Regions from separate parts of the Exiguobacterium abrahamii genome, predicted to be linked through region 2. Evidence: a T-box and tRNA genes for the amino acid it is inferred to sense, from the RefSeq annotation. Region 2 holds a T-box; the other holds one or more tRNA genes.
The links. The T-box of region 2 lies ahead of ileS (isoleucine--tRNA ligase). A T-box ahead of a tRNA ligase gene usually reads a tRNA of that ligase, here a tRNA-Ile.

Region 1 (10,218 bases), on a different contig from region 2:
TGTTACAGGACGAACGAGCTCCGATCGTGCTGTTACGTAATGGAGGTCATATTGCTTCCGCAAATTCCATAAGTGGTGGCGAACATGTTCTTGAGGGATGGATTCACGATAAATGCCGGTCTCGTGACCGGAGTTCACCATGTAGTCCCAAAATTCGATTTGATTCATATCGGTGTACGTATGCAATTCATACTCGGACGCCTGATTGAAGTCAATCGACGTTCCGAGATATTTATTCATGTAAGTGAAGCAAGAGGATGGATGTGTGATCGTTCCATCAATGTCAATTCCAATTTTCATTTACAGTCACCCACGTTCTAAAAATTTTTCTTCACTTAGTATAACATAGTCGAAATCGAGATACGAAAAAAGACTCCTCGCGAGGGAGGAGTCTTCAACTTATGCATGGTTCGCTTTTTCGGCTTCTTTTTCAGCCTGTTTTTCGAGAACGATCGCATCGATCTCTTTCTTCAATTCTTCGACCATCGTTGCTTCCGGTACTTTACGGATGATTTCTCCGTGACGGAATAACAATCCTTCGTTTCGTGCACCAGCGATACCGATATCAGCTTCACGTGCTTCACCAGGACCGTTGACCGCACATCCGAGAACCGCAACTTTGATGTTCGCTTGGATGTTTTCGATATAGTCTTCGATTTCTGCAGCGATTGACATTAAATCGATTTCGATCCGACCACATGTTGGACATGAGATCAATGTCGCTGCGTTCGCTGCGAGACCAAATGATTTCAAGACTTCTTTTGCGACTTTTACTTCTTCGACAGGGTCCGCTGAAAGAGATACACGAACTGTATTTCCGATTCCGCGTGACAAGATCGCGCCAAGTCCCGCTGCTGATTTTAATGAACCAGAGCGAAGTGGACCAGATTCCGTAATCCCGACGTGAAGTGGATAGTCGAATGATTCAGAAGCGAGCTGATACGCTTCAAGCGCCAACTGTACGTCTGATGCCTTAAGCGAGACGATGATATCATGGAAGTCGAGATCTTCGAGAATCTTAATGTGGTGCAAAGCACTCTCGACCATACCACGAGCAGTTGGGTAGCCATATTTTTCAAGAATATGCTTTTCAAGTGAACCGGCGTTTACCCCGATCCGGATGGGGATGTTTTTCGCTTTTGCTGCTGTAACGACGGCTTCGACCTTTTCGCGGCGACCGATGTTACCCGGGTTGATCCGGATTTTATCGACGCCAGCTTCGATTGCCATAAGCGCAAGTTTATAGTTGAAGTGGATGTCTACGACAAGCGGAATGTTAATTCGGCTTTTGATTTCTGCAAGTGCGAGCGCATCACGTTCTTCTGGACAAGCGACGCGTACGATTTGGCAACCAGCTTCTTCAAGGCGTAGGATTTCAGCGACTGTCGCTTCGACGTCGTGTGTTTTAGTTGTCGTCATACTTTGGATGATGACTTCATTATTTCCACCAATGACAAGGTCCCCTACACGAACGGGACGAGTCTTAGAGCGATGGACCATTTTCGGCATATCGAAAATCTCCTTTTGTGGCATACCGCCATATTGTTTATGTTTACCTTTTCTATCATATCGAACTATTCCCTAAAAATCGAGAAACAAGAACGAAAATTGAACATTTACAATTGTTTAATGAAAGAAGAGCGTCCGTCAATCCGTCGGACGCCTGATTTTTATACTCATTGAGGTTTACGTGAAGAACGCGGCTTCGAGGAACGGGCAATCCATAATGGTACTAATGTGTAGACGAAGTGTCCGATTACGAGTAGCCCGATTCCGAAGCGAGGATACTCAAGTTGGTATAGAAGCATACCGATTGGGAAAGACCAGAGATTTGTTGCGACCGTGTAAGGGAACGTTTGGCGATACGCCCACGGACGGGGAAGTAACAATCGGACAAACCCCTTCGTTAGATACGCCATAAACAATACGTAAAGTAATACAGCGATTGCGATAAAGATGAAATGAAGGATGAACCAGACGACGATCGGGATGTTTTTTTGTAAAAAGAAGGAATCAATAACCGTCGTCCAAAATGAAATCCAAGCTAATCCACAAAAATAAAGGGAAACATCTGCCAAACGAAGGCGCAAAAACGGACGATTTGGAATTAAGGAAGTTTGTAAGTAATTAATTAGTTGACGTAAAAATGACAAGTGAACCACTCTTTCCATTGTTTTATAACAGATTTTAATTGTTTAATTTTGATTGGTGATAAAGGGTTTTTGTGTTATGGTACAGATTAATAAAACCTTAACAAACGGATGTCTCAAAAACTATTTACAAGTTCAACAGACCTTTACATAATGGGGGAGTTGAGAAAATAAACTTTACAAACACATCAATCCACATGAAATAAAGGAGCTGGCAAGATGAACTATGATTTGCAGGAAATGATTTTCACCTTCATCGGTGGACTCGGAATTTTCCTATTCGGTATTAAGTATATGGGAGATGGGCTCCAAAAAACAGCCGGAGACCGACTACGTTATATCCTCGATAAATATACGACAAATCCACTACTAGGTATCCTAGCGGGTATCGTCGTAACCGTCCTGATTCAGTCTTCGTCAGGAACGACCGTCATCGTCGTCGGACTCGTTAGTGCGGGTCTGATGAATTTACGACAAGCGATCGGAGTCGTCATGGGGGCAAACATCGGAACAACGATTACCGCCTTCATCATTGGCTTTAACGTCAAGGAAGCTGCGCTTCCGGCAATTGCGCTCGGAGCCTTCTTGATTTTCTTCTTTAAAAAAGAACGGATTCAATACATCGGACAGATTTTCTTCGGATTCGGTGCATTGTTCTATGGTTTGACATTGATGGGCGACGGAATGGCTCCACTCGAGTCAAGCGTCTGGTTCCGTGAGTTGACGGTATCGATGTCGGATAACCCATTGCTTGGTGTATTCGTCGGAACGATCTTTACAGTGCTTGTCCAGTCGTCGTCTGCAACGATCGGTATTTTACAAGAGTTGTACTCAGGCGGCATGATTGATATCAAAGCAGCACTACCGGTCTTATTTGGTGATAACATCGGAACGACGATCACAGCAGTACTTGCAGCACTTGGTGCGTCGATTGCAGCTAAACGGACAGCAGCAGCACACGTCATTTTCAATATCATCGGAACAGTATTGTTCCTGATTGCATTACCAATTTTCTCAAGCTTCATTATGTGGATCACAGGAACGCTTGATTTAGGTCCGAAAATGCAAATTGCCTTTGCACACGGAACATTCAACGTCGTCAATACGTTGATTCAATGTTGGTTCATCGCACAAATCGCATGGCTTGTACAAAAAATCGTACCGGGTACGGATACGACGATTGATTCGAAACCGCGTCATCTCGATCAGAACATCTTGAACCAATCTTCGGCACTTGCATTGAATCATGCAAAACTCGAAGTATTGCGAATGGGAGAATTCTCGAAAGACGCACTTGCAAAAGCGCACCGTTACACGCAATCGCATGATAAGAAAGATGTTTCAGAATCAGAGCAGATTGAATATGCAATCAACCACTTGAACACAGAAGTCACGAATTACCTTGTCAAAGTAGCGGCACATGATTTATCAGAACGAGAATCAAATGATCATTCGTTATTGATGCATGCCGTCAATGATTTTGAACGAATCGGTGACCACGTCGAAAACATCGTTGAATTGGTCGATTTCCAAATCGTCAACCGAATTCAGTTCACATCAGCTGCGAAGCAAGAGCTTGATGACATGTACGCATTAACGCAAGAAATCGTCGATTGTGCTGTTCGCGCTGTCGAAGAGGATGATGTCACACGAGCTCGTAAGGTTCTGGAACTCGAAGGCAAACTCGATGCACTCGAACGTTCATTCCGGAAGCATCATGTCCTTCGTGTTAACGCTGGTGAATGTACGGGACAAGCAGGGATGATCTTCGTCGATCTCTTGTCGAACCTCGAACGAATTGGCGATCACGCTGTCAACATCACGGATCTCGTCCTTGAACAGCGGACGGCTTTAACGAACTAAGTGAAATACGATTTTCTTATAACAGCTGATTTCAAAAATATGAAATCAGCTGTTTATTTTTTTGAAATAGCATATTGACAAGTTTCGCCACATCTCGTAATCTAGTAAGAGTAAGAAACATACATCATGGCGGTGTAGCTCAGCTGGCTAGAGCGTACGGTTCATACCCGTGAGGTCGTGGGTTCGACTCCCTCCGCCGCTACTATTACTTAAGGACCCTTAGCTCAGCTGGTTAGAGCTGACGGCTCATAACCGTCCGGTCGCAGGTTCGAGCCCTGCAGGGTCCATTCAGTAGAACGCTTCTCGTTGAAAAACGGGAAGCGTTTATTTTTGTTCCCCCGGGGAATAGTAAAGATATTGTAATAATATTCATACTATAGTAACTAAGGGAGAGCGAAGAGAGATGGAACGTAACCATACGATGATGCAGTTTTTTGAGTGGCATGTAGAGAATGATGGGAAGCACTGGCAACGCTTGAAAGAGCGGGCGCCTGAATTACGTGCTGCCGGCATCACGTCCGTGTGGATTCCACCGGCGTCAAAAGGTCAATCAGATGAGGATACAGGATATGGCATCTATGACGTCTATGATTTAGGCGAATTTGATCAAAAAGGAACAGTCCGTACGAAATACGGTACGAAAGATGAACTCGTCGAAGCAATCCAGGTTGCTCGTGAGAACGATATCGCTGTTTACGCTGATGTCGTCATGAACCATAAAGCAGCAGCTGATGAACTTGAAACGATCAATGTCGTCGAAGTCCATCCGGAAGATCGTTCGAAAGAAATTTCAGAAGAGTTTGAAATCGAAGCCTGGACGAAGTTTACATTCCCAGGACGTAACGGAAAATATTCAGATTTTATCTGGACACATGAATTTTTCAATGGAACGGATTTTGATGCCCGTGAAGAAAAGACGGGTGTCTTTAAAATTTCCGGTAAAAATAAAGATTGGAATGATCAAGTCGATGATGAATTCGGCAACTATGACTATTTGATGTTCGCGAACATCGATTATAATCATCCGGAAGTCCGCGAAGAAATGATCCGCTGGGGACATTGGTTCCAAGAAACAATTGATTGCCAAGGTTTCCGACTCGACGCCATCAAACATATCAATTATGAATTCGTTCATGAATTCGCAAAATCGATGATTGAAAAAAGTGAAGGTGACTTCTATATGGTCGGCGAGTTCTGGAAATCAGATCTCGATGATTGTCGTCATTTCCTCGATAGCGTCGACTATACGATCGATTTGTTCGATGTTCCGCTTCATTATAAGTTCCATGAAGCTTCGAAGCAGGGACAGGACTTTGATATGACGACGTTGTTTGCAGATACCCTTGTCGAATCACACCCGACGAATGCCGTCACGTTCGTCGACAATCACGATTCCCAACCGGGAGAATCACTTGAGTCGTGGGTGGATGACTGGTTCAAACAACATGCTTACGCGGCGATTTTACTTCGTAAAGACGGTTACCCATGTGTCTTCTACGGTGACTATTATGGAGTGCAAGGACCACATCCGGTAGAAGGGAAAAAAGAAATGATCGATGCATTACTCTATGCACGTTATCACAAAGCATATGGTGAGCAAGAAGACTATCTCGATGATCCACATTGTGTCGGTTGGGTTCGTCGTGGAGTTGAGGAAATCGAGAACTCTGGCTGTGCGGTCTTATTGTCGAATGCCGATATGTGTGAAAAACGGATGTTCGTCGGTGAAGAACGTGCAGGTCAAGAATGGTTCGACTATACGAACCATCAAGATCACCCTGTCGTGATCGACGATGAAGGATTTGGTGTCTTCCCGGTTCCAGGTGGTGGTGTCTCAGTTTTTGCTCCACGAGAAGTCGAGTAAATCCGAGGGTCTTGACTTGCGTCAACACAGGTTCTTTTGCTAGTCTTAAAGGGTATTGAAGTTTTCGAAAATAGCACAAAGGGGGACATGAACATGTCAAAATTTGAATTACCAGAACTCGGCTACGCTTATGATGCGCTTGAGCCACATATCGATGCTCGTACGATGGAGATTCACCACACGAAACACCACAACACGTATGTCACGAACGTGAATGCGGCGCTTGAGGGTACAGAACATGAAGGAAAGTCACTTGAAGAACTTCTTCAAAACTTGGATGCTCTCCCAGCAAACATTCAAACTGCAGTCCGTAACAACGGTGGCGGTCACTGGAACCACTCATTCTTCTGGAAACTGTTGAAGAAGAACGACGGTGCTGCTCCAACAGGCGAACTCGCGACAGCAATCGACGAAGCATTCGGATCATTCGATGCATTCAAAGATGCATTCGCAAAAGCAGCAACAACTCGTTTTGGTTCAGGTTGGGCTTGGTTAATCGTTGACGGTGGAAAATTGGTGGTCGTTTCGACACCAAACCAAGATACACCAGTCATGGAAGGCAAAACACCAATCCTCGGTCTTGATGTTTGGGAACATGCATACTATCTCAACTATCAAAACCGTCGTCCTGATTACATCAATGCGTTCTTCAATGTCGTTGATTGGGATCACGTAGCGAAGCTTTACGCTGACGCGAAGTAATGTGAAAACGAGCGTATCGTTCAATTGTGAACGATACGCTTTTTTTAATGCGGAAAATGATGGGATAGGTTGTTATGGAAAGTTTCCTTCTATATAATGAAACAAGATGACTTTTGAACGATAGGGGAGTACGCCATGGCTAAACGAATCACCGTACGAGGAAGACGGCGTAATCATCTGCCGCTTCGTCTGAATTTAATGTTCTTCGTCGTTTTTTTATTGTTTGCGATTTTGATTTTCCGTTTAGGAGTCGTGCAAATCGTCAATGGTGAGAAAATTTCGCGGGAAGTTCAAAAAACAGAAATGATCGCATCAAAATATGAAGTGCCACGCGGAAAGATTTATGACCGGGATGGTCGTCTTTTGGTTGATACGATTTCTAAATACTCCATCGTCTACCGTCGAGCACAAACGACGAAAGTCGATGAACGCATTGAGATTGCACAGCGCCTTGCGGCAATCATTGATTTGCCTAAAAAAGATTGGAAAGTCACAGAACGTGATATTAAGGATTTCTGGATCGCGACGAACACGAAAGAGTCTGATCGTCGTTATCAAGAAGCCGTCAAACAGAAATATCCTTCAGCAGAAGCACAAAGTAAACTATCAATCGCAGAACAGGATCAAATCCGATTAGATGCGATTACGAAAGACGATATCGATTATGACGATCAAACGATGGAAGTCATTGCGATCAAACACAACATGGAAGTCGGATATGCGCTTGATCCACAACTTGTCAAACTCGGTGCTTCCGCAAAAGAGATGGCGATCATCGATGAAAATCTAGAAGATTTAAAAGGTGTATCGGTGGAACCGTTCTATGAGCGTTCTTATCCATATGAAGGAACACTTCGAAACATCTTCGGGAAGTATTCGAAGATTCCAGCAGAACAACAAGCGGAGTTCAAAGCAAAAGGTTACAGCTTGAATGACCGTGTCGGAACATCATTCCTTGAACAACAGTATGAGGATCTTCTGCGCGGGAAACCCGCGTACGATGTGTATGAGACGTTCAATGGAGAGCCGGTCGGTGATCCAAAACGCGAAGAAGGCGAGTCCGGTAAAGATCTCGTTCTGACCGTGGATGCGGAATACAACAAACAAGTCGACCAAATCATGCAACAAGCCATTAAAATGGGACGTGGCATGGGTAGTCGTTATCTAAAAGAAGGTTACGCCGTCGTCATGAACCCACAGACTGGTGAGATTCTTGCGATGTCTGGTCAAAAGCTGGATCCAGCAACCGGTAAGTTTTCGGATGTCGCAATCAATAACGTGTTGACGTCCCTTCAAATCGGTTCGACGATCAAAGGTGCAACGGTTGCGATGGGACTCGAGGAGGGCGTCATCCGTCAAAACGAAGTCATCAATGATGCGCCGATCACAATCGGGGGTACGAAAAAAGCATCGTACGTCAATATGGGAGCAATCACGGACTTGACGGCACTTGAGCGTTCATCAAACGTTTATATGTTCAACATTGCGATGCGGATGGCGAAGTACCCAAGTAACGGTATTGCCGGAGCGAGTGTAGATGGAGCAGCTGCCATCATGCAGAATTACTATAGCCAATTCGGTCTTGGGGTGACGACAGGTGTTGATTTGCCATACGAAGCAAAAGGTGTTCAAGGGACACCTGACCGTGTCACGCTACTCATGGACCGAGTCATCGGACAGTATGATGCCTTTACGCCGCTACAAGTCGCACAGTATATTTCAACACTTGCCAACGGTGGCTATCGTGTTCAGCCGCACTTCTTAAAAGAAGTTCTCGCGTCGAATTCGATTGAAAAAGGAACGAAACAAGTTGATTATAGCTTTAAGACGAATTACCTGAATCGGATTGAAGTCAGTCAAGATAACATTGATCATGTCCGAGAAGGATTGCATCGTGTCGTCAAGGGAGAACGTGGTACAGCAAAAATCATCGCACAAACCGGTATTGATGCAGCTGCGAAAACAGGTACAGCGCAGGTCAGTGTCTATGGTGATGATGGGATCGCCTTACGTGACGGAAGTGGTCAACCGGTTCGTTCATTGAACTCGAACCTTGTTGGCTGGGCGCCGTACGATAATCCAGAGATGGCATGGGCCGTGTTCCTTCCTTATATGGAACAAGAAACCGTCAACTCGAAAATCGGTCACGATCTTGTCAAAGCGTACTTTAATGTCAAAGATATCCCGTGGCAAACTAAGCCAAATTAACTAGATGAAAAACGAGAGTGAGCAATCACTCTCGTTTTTTTTGTTTGCATTGACCTTTTTTTCTAATGGATTTCGAATTGTAAACACTATAAAACACGCCTTTACAATTCTTTTACGTTGGATTCATTTCGTTTTAATAGTTCATCCGTAGTATAAGTCTTGTAAGGAAAACGGATAAAAAGTCGTAGCATCGTCAGCGACATACTTTCGAGGAGGAAAATTAATCATGTCTTGGATGAAAAAAACAGCACTCATCACAACGGTAGCATCAATCGCAGTAGTGGGGGCAGCATGTGGTAACGATAAAGGCGGTTCTGCTAGTTCATCTGATTTAAAAGGAAAAATCGCAATCGACGGTTCTTCTACTGTCTTCCCGATCATGGAAGCTGTCGGTGAAGAATATTCGATGGAACAACCTGACGTAGATGTCACAGTCGGTGTCTCTGGTACAGGTGGCGGATTCAAACGCTTCGTCGTTGGTGAAACAGATCTTTCAAACGCGTCGCGTGAAATTAAAGAAGAAGAAGCAGCTGAAGCGAAAAAGAACAACATTGAATTCACAAAAATGGCACTCGCATATGACGGTTTGACTGTCGCAGTCAGCAAAGAAAATACATGGGTAAAAGAACTCTCAATGGAGCAACTCGAGAAAATCTGGCTCGATCCGAACATCAAGACTTGGAAAGATGTCGATTCTTCTTATCCGGCTGAACCATTGAAATTCTTCAGCCCAGGTAAAGACTCAGGAACATTCGACTTCTTCTCTGAGGAAGTACTTGAGAAAAAAGATATGCGTAAAGATGTTCAATTATCAGAAGACGATAACGTTCTCGTCAAAGGTGTTGAAGGAACGAAAGGCGCAATCGGATACTTCGGATATGCGTACTACGCAGAGAACAAAGATAAGTTGAAGGAAGTACCACTGGCTGCGGAAGGAAAAGATGCAGTCGATCCAACACCAGAAACGATCAAAGATCTTTCTTATCCACTGTCACGTGAAATCTACACGTACATCAATAACAAATCAATGAAAGACAAAAAACAAGTCGCTGATTTCGTTCAGTTCACGAACGAAAACGCTGGTGATCTTGCTGAAGAAGTCGGATACATCAAAATGCCGCAAGATCGTTACGATGAAAACGCAAAAGCAATTGAAGACGCAATGAAATAAATCATCGAGTCATGAGGATGGCCCAACCGGGGAAGTCTGTACCGGTTGGGTCCCGTTCTCATGTCAAGAAGGAGTAGGGAGTGAAGAAGGATGAGTTCAACACAAAATAAATCGGTTCGCGAGCTGATTCAACAGAACCGACAGCAAAAATATAGTATGAAAAACGTCATGGAACGCGTCATGCCGATCGTTTTATTCCTTTGTGCGTTCGTCTCGGTCGTTACGACCATCGGCATCATTCTCACGTTAGTCATTGAAAC
Region 2 (10,218 bases):
GATAAAAAAACACCCTCCTGAATTCGGAGAGTGTCTACGGCAAGATGACGAGTGAGACGGTCCGTTCAGTTGCCTGGTCTTCTGTCTCCAGGTGATGATATTTTTCGAGCAGTGTCCGCATGTCCTGTTGAAAATCATTGAAGGTTTCATCCGTCAGTTGCAATTTCGCGATCGAGAACGTCGAGTGGTCCTGACCTTGCGTTAGAACGGTCTGTTCGAAGTACGTCTGGTACTGCTGCAAGACATACATGAAGTAGAACGAGACGAAATTCACTTTTTCATCGTACGTCGCACTGTTCCAGTCCGCTTCGCTGATCTGGTAACCGCTTGTGTTCAAGGCATAGATCTTCTCTTCGACTTTTCCAACACGCTGGACGGCGACGACCTTCAACAACTGATCGTCCATCATCGCATTGACTTGCCGGTACAAAGTAGACTGCGGTACATCCGTTAAACGTTGATTCAGTTGCATGATTGATAAGCCGTCTTCGCGATCAATCAATTCGAGTGCAATCTTAAACCGGACATGATTTTTGAATAAGTTAAAGTTCACGACGTATTCCACTCCTTCGTTCAATCGATTCTAAAACTATCTTATCATGCTTTTGGAAACATTCTTAAAAATGATAATGTAAAAAGAGGAAATTTGATATGTTCCTTGAATGATTTATATTAGAGTATGTTTAGAAAGGAGCCTTCATATGAAAAATACAAGTTATCGCTACGGTACATATGCCCTGATTACAAGTTTTTTCTTATTCTTCATCGTTCAGATGTTCCGAGCGTATATTGAATTATCTCCAGAATTTCTAGGAGAAAACCTTGGTGAGTATTACTTAACATATTTCCCGATGAGTGCGTTGATTCTTGGACTCGTCTTATTGATCCATGGCTGGTGGACTGAAGATGAGAAAAAACAGCGTGAAAAGCTATTTGCAAAAAATCAGCAGGAATCGAATGAATCGGTGTGACATCATACCGTTGATACAGAAGACCGACAACGATTTTTCGTTGCCGGTCTTTATTGTTTCATAAGCCTTATTTCGTAAAACGTTTAATCGCGAACGGTCCGATCGGTTCAGTCGTCGATCGTTGCATGATCAATTCACTGAGTACTTTTCCGACTAAGCTACTGAACTTGAATCCGTGACCCGAAAAGCCAGCGGCGATTGCGATGTGCGGATAGTCCGGATGCAAATCGATAATGAAATCCTCATCTGGCGTCATCGTATAGAGACACGCTTTGCCGTGAGCTAAAGTATCGATCGAGGGAATGAACGTATTCGTGAACTGTCGTAAATCAGCCAGATCACCCGTCTCTTGACCGAATGGACGGCGTGGTTGATTCGGATCAACGGGAATGCCACCGTCGTGGCGTCCGATTTTCAGGCCGGCTTGAGCAATGCTTGGAAAACCGTAATAATAACCGGCGGGTGTATCAAAGGCGAAGGCAGGGAACACCGCGTCGTTGAATATCTCTTCCGTTGCTTCGAACCAGGCGAACGTCTTGCGGACCGGTCGCAGCGGTAAGGCGAGTCCAGTCTGTTCGAGCAACGGACCAGACCAGGCACCGGCTGCGACGATTAATGCGTCAGCCGAATAGGTGTCTGATCCGACCGTTACGTCAACTCCAGTGGCGTGGGAGGTAAGCGTCGTCACTTTCGCATTCGTCCGGATGTCGACACCGTTCGCGACAGCAAGATCGCGGTATGCTTCAATACAATCCTCGCACTTCAACACACCGGACGTCGGTTCAAAACAACCGATATACTCGTCGGGCATCGTTAAACCGGACCAGCGGGTTCTGATTTCGTCAGCTGTCAGGACCTCAAGCGGTAAATCATACTGCGCTGCACTCCTGATGATCGTCTGCATCGAACGGGACGAGCGGTGACCAGCGTTTAAGACTCCGGTGTTCAGAAACAGACTCCGACCGCTGATCTGTTCCAACTCGTACCATAAGCGTTGCGCGGCTAAGGCGAGCGGCACATAAGCTTCACCTTCCCCGTAGGCATGGCGAATGATTCGGGTCTCGCCGTGGTGGCTCGCTTGATCATGCGGTGGATTGTGAGCGTCTAATAGTAAGATGTTTTGATCGGTTCGTGAGAGATAGTAGCCGGCTGCCATCCCCATGGATCCGGCACCGACGATGATGACATCATAATGGGCCATCTGGTTCGACTCCTTCATATGTAAGTTCACACCAGTATAGAGTGAGAACCAGAAAAGAACAAATGAAAGATTAAATCTCGAAGCGACGGGCTTCCTGTTCTAAATGTTCTGTTCGTGCGTTTAAATCACCGACGAGCGTATGCAGCGTCGTGATCGTCGCGATCATTTGTTCAGACGCAGCGGCAACTTCCTCGTTACTCGCCGTATGTTCTTCCGCGACAGCGGCAATTTCCGTCAAGGCATTGCGAATGAATCGTTCTGCCTGCAAGACGTCTTCCATCTGTTGCGTCATCTGCTGTGTTGCTGATGAGACATGCGTGACTTGATCCGTCAACCGTTCGAACGTCGTATCCGTATCGAGGACGATCTGTTCACCGGCTGCTGTTGCTTCGACCGTCGTCTTGAAACTATGTTGCATCTGCTGCGCACTGGCTTCGATCGACGTGACAATCGTTGCGATTTCGCTGACACTGCTAGCGACATGGCTAGAAAGATTCTTGACCTCAGTCGCAACGACAGCGAATCCTTTTCCTTGTTCACCAGCCCGTGCCGCTTCGATTGCGGCATTCAGGGCGAGTAGATTCGTTTGCTCAGAAATACCGCGGATGATGCCGACGAGCGTTTGGATATCTGATGATTGCTGTTTCAGTAGATCAATCTGTTCAGCAGATTGCGTGACGTGCTGATGAATGTGACGCATCTGTTCGACGGAAGCGGACATTTGCTCCCGTCCGACTCGTGTCAGTGTTGCCATCTGCTCCGTTGTTCCTTGAATTTCGACACCAGACTGATTCGTCGTCTCGATCAATGTTGCGAACCGATTCATCTCATCATTCAATGAGAGCGTGACTTGGGTCTGACTTTCCGTCCCAGTCGCGATTTCCGACATCGTATGAGCGATTTGTTCGGAACCGTCGAGTACTTCCGACGTACTTTGGTCAATTGATTGACTCGTCGTTGAGACGAGAGTAGCCGTCTGTTTGATGTCGACAATCATCGTCCGCAGCATCTCGTTCATATCACGAATCGAGATCGCAAGCGCATAGATTTCGTCTTTCGAAGCAATCGTCAAATCGGTCAACGTTTGTTTTGCCTGATCCAGTCGTCCGTCGGCAATCAAGGCAGCGACTTTCTGTAACGTCTCGAGCGGACGTAACTTTCGACCGAGTACGATGTAAAGCAAGATAAGGGTTATCGTCAACAGTAGGAGCATCAACCCGATGAAAATCGGAGCGTTTTGTTGCAATAGATCGGTCGTCAGGGCATCGACTTCCTTCGCCGCGATGTCGGTTCCAAGGATACCGATGATTTTCCCGGTCGAATCCTTCAGCGGAACGTAGACACTGATGTACTGGCCGTAAATTGGATCGTCAATCACGTCGGTCGTATGTGTTTTGCCCTTTAGGACGTCCTGCATATCGGCAACAGTTGCGCCACTTGCCGGGGCATTGATTTTTGCAGCCTTATCTTTTGGTAAACCATCGATTAATAATCGAACCTTATTTTGGTCGATCCGTGCTGTGTATGTATATAAGAGTCCATTTTGCTTACGTAACGTATCGAGTTCTGTTCGTAACGTTTCGTATTGTTCGGACGCGACAGGCGATTGTAGAAATTCGCTGTAAGCTGCCGTATCGAACGTTTTACTGATGCGCAGTGCGTCCTTTTCAGCGGTCGCTTTCAATGTTGAGACTGCCGTTTGTTTCGTATTGAAGTATAAAGCTAGACTACTAAAAACAAAAAAGGCAATCAAAATCAAACTAATCATTACTAAAAGGCGCGTTCGGATGGAATGGTTCTTGGTTGTGTTCTTCACGTTCAACTAGTCCTCTCAACTCATATTTTCTATCTGTAATTCATTTATCGGTCGGTAAAATACATATTAAACAGGACCTTTTGACGATATTTTATGAAGCTGCCCGCAGAAAGATTGATTTTCTTAAAAAAGGATTTATCAAGAATGATTCAGGGCACATAATAGTTAGAAAAAAATATAAGTTGAGGGAAGAGGGATTGGGATGGAAAGTGAAGTCGACCATCGAATCAAGGCAAGACATGTATATGAGAATGAATTACGAAGACACGCGGTCAGCACGAAAAAAGCAACCTTCCGATTGATGACATGTCTACGTTGCCAATCGAAGATACTGTTGAAACAGGGACATCAAGATAGTCATCAATGTGACGTGAACGTATCTAGCTGACACGTATGAGAGGAGGAGTTGGATGAAACGAGAGCAACATGTCACGCCACATCCTAAAGGTGGCTATCAAGTGAAAGCTGCTGGTGCGACTCGAGCAACCAAACGATTTGCTACACAGAAAGAAGCGATCGCTGAAGGGCGTCGCATTGCGAAAAAACAGAAGACAGAACTCGTGATTCATAACAAAGAAGGGCAGATTCGCGAAAAAGATTCTTACGGACATGATCCATTTCCACCACGAGGTTGAGCTATCATATACGACACGTTCTGATCATCAGAACGTGTTTTTTAATGATCCTCATGTCAAATGGTTTTGACATGAGGATGGAAGTTCATTACAGTAAAGATGTAAAAAGAATTTGACACGTCGTGGAGGAATGAACATGAGAAACCACATCAAAGAGCGACGTCTAGAGGCAAAATTATCGCAACAAGAACTGGCTGACCGTTGTCAGGTCAGTCGGCAGACGATCAATGCGATTGAAAACAACAAGTATGATCCGACTTTACAATTAGCGTTTCATATCGCCAAAGTCTTGCAGACACAAGTCGATCATCTGTTCATTTCAGAACAGGAGGAATGGGATGTCTAAGAAAAAAACGGGTTTATTTTTAGTAACGCTCGTGATAGTGGCGAGTCTTACCATCATTAGTATGATCATCGAAAACAACGTAACGTTCTTCTCCATCGTTCAATTGGCGATTTTGTTGATCATGTTCTTCTCGTATTTTACGTGGGCACGATCAGGAGAAGACGAGCGTCCTGTGCCAGAAGATGAACTCGGCAAAAAGATTACGACGGAAAGCGGTCTCGTTAGCTACAAAATTCTGATTGTCCTGATCTTTGGATTCATCTGTCTCGATTACTTTTTACATGGATCAACGAATCTGTTATTGATCGTCTTGTTCGCGATCGGACTGACACTGTTGCCGATCATAGAATTTTTAAAAGCAAGATCTTATCGATAAAACGGTATAAAAGTCGTTTAGACGGATTTACCCATCTAAACGACTTTTGATATTTCACAGATTATCTTTTTAAGACGACCAATCACTCCGCAAAATCGAGTACATATACAAATCATCGAACTGACTACGCGAGTTTTCATATTGACGAAGCAACCCTTCACGCTGAAAACCAAGCCGTTCGAGCAATCGTTGCGAAGCGGTGTTTGCTGGTAAGACAAGTGCTTCGATACGATTTAAAGAGAGCTCCTCAAACCCATATGCGATGACCGCAAGCGCGGCTTCTTTCGCGATGCCCTGTCCCTGATGAGCTGGACTCAACTCAAACCCGAGTTCTGCCCGCTGATGGCGTGCCGACTGATTCAAGAATCCGCAACTGCCGATGATGACATCGTCTTCCTGTAACGTGATCCCGAACCGGATGCCCGTGCCTTCGCGACGAATCGAGGCGTACCAGTCAATCTCTTCAAGCGCGTCTGCTTCTGATTGGAACGGAGCGAGTCCCATCTGTTTGACGACGTGTTCGTCTGATAAATAAGCGAGGACACTCGTAGCATCTTCGGGTAACACTTCGCGTAAGACAAGGCGGTTCGTTTTAAGCGTTGGGAAAGTATGTAACATTCAAAAAACTCCTTTGCAAGAAAATGTAAAAAGTTGTTGTGCAGTGTTTAAGGCATATGGTAAGATTCTCCACAACAAGAGCATATCATTTCGTTGACGAGAAAGAGTAATGATTGTCCCTCTGCCTTACAGAAAACCGGGATTGCTGAGAACCGGGAGCCAGATCAATCATGAAGATCCTCTCTGAGAAGTCACGCTGAACCATTCAGTAAGCGTGACCGGGTGTCCACCGTTACATGGAATGCGCATGATAGTGTGCAACTAAGTGCTGTCGAGAATAAGTATTCTCGACGGAATATGGGTGGTATCGCGGTGAAGTCCGTCCCTGTCAAAGGGGGCGGACTTTTTTGTATTCCCTTAGTTACCGACAAAGGAGCGAACAAGAGATGACATCACTAAACCAAGCAGAAACCGTACAACAACGCGAAGCGCGTGTCCGAAACAGGTGGAAACAAGACCAAGTCTTCGCACGATCGATTGAGCAACGCACGGAAGCGGAATTCGTATTCTACGAAGGACCGCCGACCGCGAACGGCTTACCCCACGTCGGTCATGCACTTGGACGAACCGTCAAGGATACCGTCGCCCGCTATAAGACGATGCAAGGATTCCGGGTCGAACGAAAAGCCGGCTGGGATACACATGGACTACCGGTCGAACTCGGGGTCGAGAAACAACTCGGCATCTCCGGCAAACAAGCGATCGAAGACTATGGTGTCGAAGCATTCATCGCACGCTGTAAGGAAAGCGTCTTCTCTTATGAAACACAGTGGCGTGCCTTCACGGAAAAACTCGGCTACTGGGTCGACATGGATGATCCTTACGTGACGATGGATGACGAGTATATCGAGAGCGTCTGGCATATCCTTGGGACGATCCATGACAAAGGCTGGTTGACGAAAGGACATCGTGTATCACCGTATTGTCCGAGCTGTCAGACGTCACTCAGTTCCCATGAAGTCGCGCAAGGCTATCAGGACGTGACGGACTTATCGGCGACGGTCAAACTCCCGATCGTCGGCATGGAACAGACATTTCTACTAGCGTGGACGACGACACCGTGGACGTTACCGGCAAACGTCGCGGTGGCGGTTCATCCGGAATTGACGTATGTCACGGTAGCGTTCGAAGGAGAGCGATTCATTGTCGCTAAAGCGTTAGTCGCTGAACTGTTCTCAGAATCCGTCGAGGTCGTATCCGAACAGCTCGGTGCGGAACTCGTCGGTTTGCGTTATGAACCACCGTTTGATTTCGTGACGCCAGAGAATGGTCATACGGTCGTCGGGGCGTCCTTCGTCCAAGCAACGAGCGGAACCGGACTTGTCCATCTTGCTCCAGCATACGGGGAAGAAGATTACCGGGTCGTCCGGGAAAACGGTCTGTCGTTCGTTAACGTCGTCGATGCTGCTGGGTGTTACACGGATGCCGTTCCACCACTCGTTGGTCGATTCGTCAAGGAGTCAGACGTCGCGATCATCCAGCTGCTCGCTGAACGGGGACGCTTGTTTGCGAAAAAACGCTATACGCACAGCTATCCGCATTGTTGGCGATGTGACTCACCACTGCTCTATTACGCACAAGACAACTGGTTCATCGAGACGACGGCCGTCAAGGAACAACTCCTTGCGAACAATGCTTCTGTGACGTGGTACCCCGATCACGTCAAGGAAGGGCGGTTCGGAAAGTTCCTCGAGCAACTCGTCGACTGGAACATCAGTCGTAATCGCTACTGGGGTACACCACTGAACGTCTGGGAGTGTGAAGCGTGTGACACGACGTTCGTTCCAAAAAACAAGGCTGACTTGTTGCACCGGACGACATCGACGGAATCCGTCGAGTTGCATAAACCATACGTCGATGCGTTATCGGTCTCGTGTCCGACGTGTCAGGGAGTGATGCACCGGACACCAGAAGTCATCGATGTCTGGTTTGATAGCGGAGCGATGCCGTTCGCGCAACAGCATTATCCGTCACGGACGCAGACGCTTAACCGCTATCCAGCCGATGTCGTCATCGAAGGCATCGATCAGACGCGGGGCTGGTTCTACAGCTTGCAAGCGATCTCGACACTCTTTACGGGACAGCCTGCCTATAAGCGCGTCCTCGCACTCGGGCACGTCCTCGATGAGAACGGGCAGAAAATGTCGAAGAGTCGTGGAAATGCCCTCGACCCGGTGGCGTTAATCGAAGCATATGGTGCTGATAGCCTACGCTGGGCGCTACTCGTCGACAGCAGTCCGTGGAGTGCGAAACGGTTTGCTGCGCGGATCGTCCAAGAAGCAAAATCAAAACTAGTCGATACACTGGATCATGCCGTCCAGTTCTATCTGACGTATGCCAAGCTGGACGGATTTGATGGCTCTCGTCCGCAAAAACGGACGCGTCTTGACGAATGGTTGCTCTCGCGTGTCCATCAGACGACGCAAGACGTGACGAATGCGATGGACGATTATCAATTGACTCAAGCAGCGCGGAGTCTTGCGCAACTCGTCGATGAGATCAGTAACTGGTACATCCGCCGTTCGCGGGAACGTTTCTGGCAAGCTGACTGGTCGCAAGAGAAACAAGCCGCGTACATGACGCTCCACTTCGCACTTTCGACGACGGCACGACTACTCGCACCGTTCACCCCATACCTTGCTGATGATGTCTATCAGCGATTAACAGGAATGAGCGTACATGTAGCGGATTATCCGGTTGCCGATCAATCGATGCTCCGACCTGATCTGGAATACGAAATGGCACAGGTTGTCTCTGTCGTCGAGTTAGGACGACAAGTACGTAATACGCATGCCTTAAAAGTCAAACAACCGCTTGCTAGCTTAGGCGTCCAATCGAGTGAAACCTTTTCGTGGTCGGACTATACGGCAATCATCCAAGAGGAACTGAATGTAAAAGACGTCCAAATCGTCCCGACGACGCAAGCAACGACACGGTTCCGTCTGAAACTGAACTTCCGCGCAGCCGGAGCGAAATTCGCACAGCAAGCGAACGCGATCCACCAATGGCTACAACAATTGTCTGCACAGGAGACTTCCGACTTGCTCGAGACCGGAAGATTGATCTACCGGACCACATCAGGCGATGAAGTCGAGGTGCGTCAAGCGGACGTCATCGTCGAACCAATCGTCCAGACGGGCTTTGCTGCTGCGACGAGTGGTGGACTCACCGTGACGCTCGATACGCGGATCACGGAAGCACTGGAGCAGGAACGTTGGATGCGGGAGCTCGTCCGCTATATCCAGTCGGAACGAAAGGCACAAGCGTTATCGCGGGACGCCCGAATCGATCTCGTCTTATCGGTCGATGCGACGTTCCAACCGATCGTCGAGACGTTTGAGCCTTTGTTATTCAAACACCTTGCCTTATCCTCCGTGCGAACTGAACCGCTACAGAAAGCAGGGGATGTTCAGCTAGGCGGACACGATGTCGGTGTCTCGTTCACACCAACGAAAGAATATTGTTAAGGAGAAGAACATGATTGCATTAGAAGCATTAAAAGGTCGACTCGTCGACGGTTTGTTAGAGGTCCAAAAGGAAGAAGGGGAAGTAGCACGAGAACGTTTCATCTTTAACCGAGGAGCAACGGACGAACAGCTCGCGCTGTTACCTGACTGGACGGCAGACGACTATCAGGCGTTCTTGCGTCAACATAACGGGGCGAAGCTCTTTCAACACGAAACGTTATCCTACAACGATGGATTCGAACTCTTTTCGATCGAAGATTGCCTGACGTATAGCGAGATGTGGGAATGTCCCGAAAACTTCTTAGCGATCGGTGCAGGACCAGACGGGGAGTGGATCGTCTACGAGATGAATCGACCGGCAGGAAATCGGATTTGGAGTGGGGAATTTCTAAATTTCGAGGAATGGGAGGAAGACGCGATGCCGTTCGGTTTCGAGCGATGGCTCGACTACTTGATCGTCGCGCAAGGCACGCCATTTTGGGAATGGTTCCGTTAAGAGAGGAAGAGTATTATTGGACATTCAATTAAAGACAGCGTCTCTTGCAGACGCTGCAAAGCTTCATACGCTTCAAATCGAGGCGTTTTCAGAGACGCTCGAGCGGTATCAAGATTTTGCAACGAATCCGGCGAACGAATCGATCGATCGTGTCATTCACCGGATCACGCATCCGAGCAGTACGTTTCATCAAATCATCGTCGACGATGTTGTCGTTGGCGGGATTTGTGTCGTTGCGAAAGCACCGAGTCGCTACGCGATCAGTCCGATGTTCTTAGATCCAGCCCGTCAA

Region 1: it has a tRNA-Ile gene. The T-box ahead of ileS (isoleucine--tRNA ligase) is inferred to sense a tRNA for this amino acid. The anticodon was not compared.

The regions. Positions count from the first base shown of each region.
Region 1 covers NZ_JADOYC010000002.1:199,892-210,109, forward strand. Annotated here, with positions in the region: gene ITJ88_RS10690 (5' nucleotidase, NT5C type) at 1-300, opposite strand, end outside; gene ispG (flavodoxin-dependent (E)-4-hydroxy-3-methylbut-2-enyl-diphosphate synthase) at 400-1,509, opposite strand; gene ITJ88_RS10700 (hypothetical protein) at 1,677-2,162, opposite strand; gene ITJ88_RS10705 (Na/Pi cotransporter family protein) at 2,370-4,013, shown strand; tRNA gene ITJ88_RS10710 (tRNA-Met) at 4,142-4,215, shown strand; tRNA gene ITJ88_RS10715 (tRNA-Ile) at 4,227-4,300, shown strand; gene ITJ88_RS10720 (alpha-amylase) at 4,417-5,877, shown strand; gene ITJ88_RS10725 (superoxide dismutase) at 5,971-6,579, shown strand; gene ITJ88_RS10730 (peptidoglycan D,D-transpeptidase FtsI family protein) at 6,715-8,787, shown strand; gene ITJ88_RS10735 (PstS family phosphate ABC transporter substrate-binding protein) at 9,014-9,958, shown strand; gene pstC (phosphate ABC transporter permease subunit PstC) at 10,049-10,218, shown strand, end outside.
Region 2 covers NZ_JADOYC010000001.1:1,535,395-1,545,612, reverse strand. Annotated here, with positions in the region: gene ITJ88_RS08045 (transcriptional regulator) at 35-553, opposite strand; gene ITJ88_RS08040 (hypothetical protein) at 702-971, shown strand; gene solA (N-methyl-L-tryptophan oxidase) at 1,039-2,172, opposite strand; gene ITJ88_RS08030 (methyl-accepting chemotaxis protein) at 2,243-3,940, opposite strand; gene ITJ88_RS08025 (DUF2188 domain-containing protein) at 4,399-4,623, shown strand; gene ITJ88_RS08020 (helix-turn-helix transcriptional regulator) at 4,760-4,969, shown strand; gene ITJ88_RS08015 (hypothetical protein) at 4,962-5,345, shown strand; gene ITJ88_RS08010 (GNAT family N-acetyltransferase) at 5,415-5,963, opposite strand; T-box leader at 6,048-6,293, shown strand; gene ileS (isoleucine--tRNA ligase) at 6,350-9,430, shown strand; gene ITJ88_RS08000 (SMI1/KNR4 family protein) at 9,441-9,926, shown strand; gene ITJ88_RS07995 (GNAT family N-acetyltransferase) at 9,943-10,218, shown strand, end outside.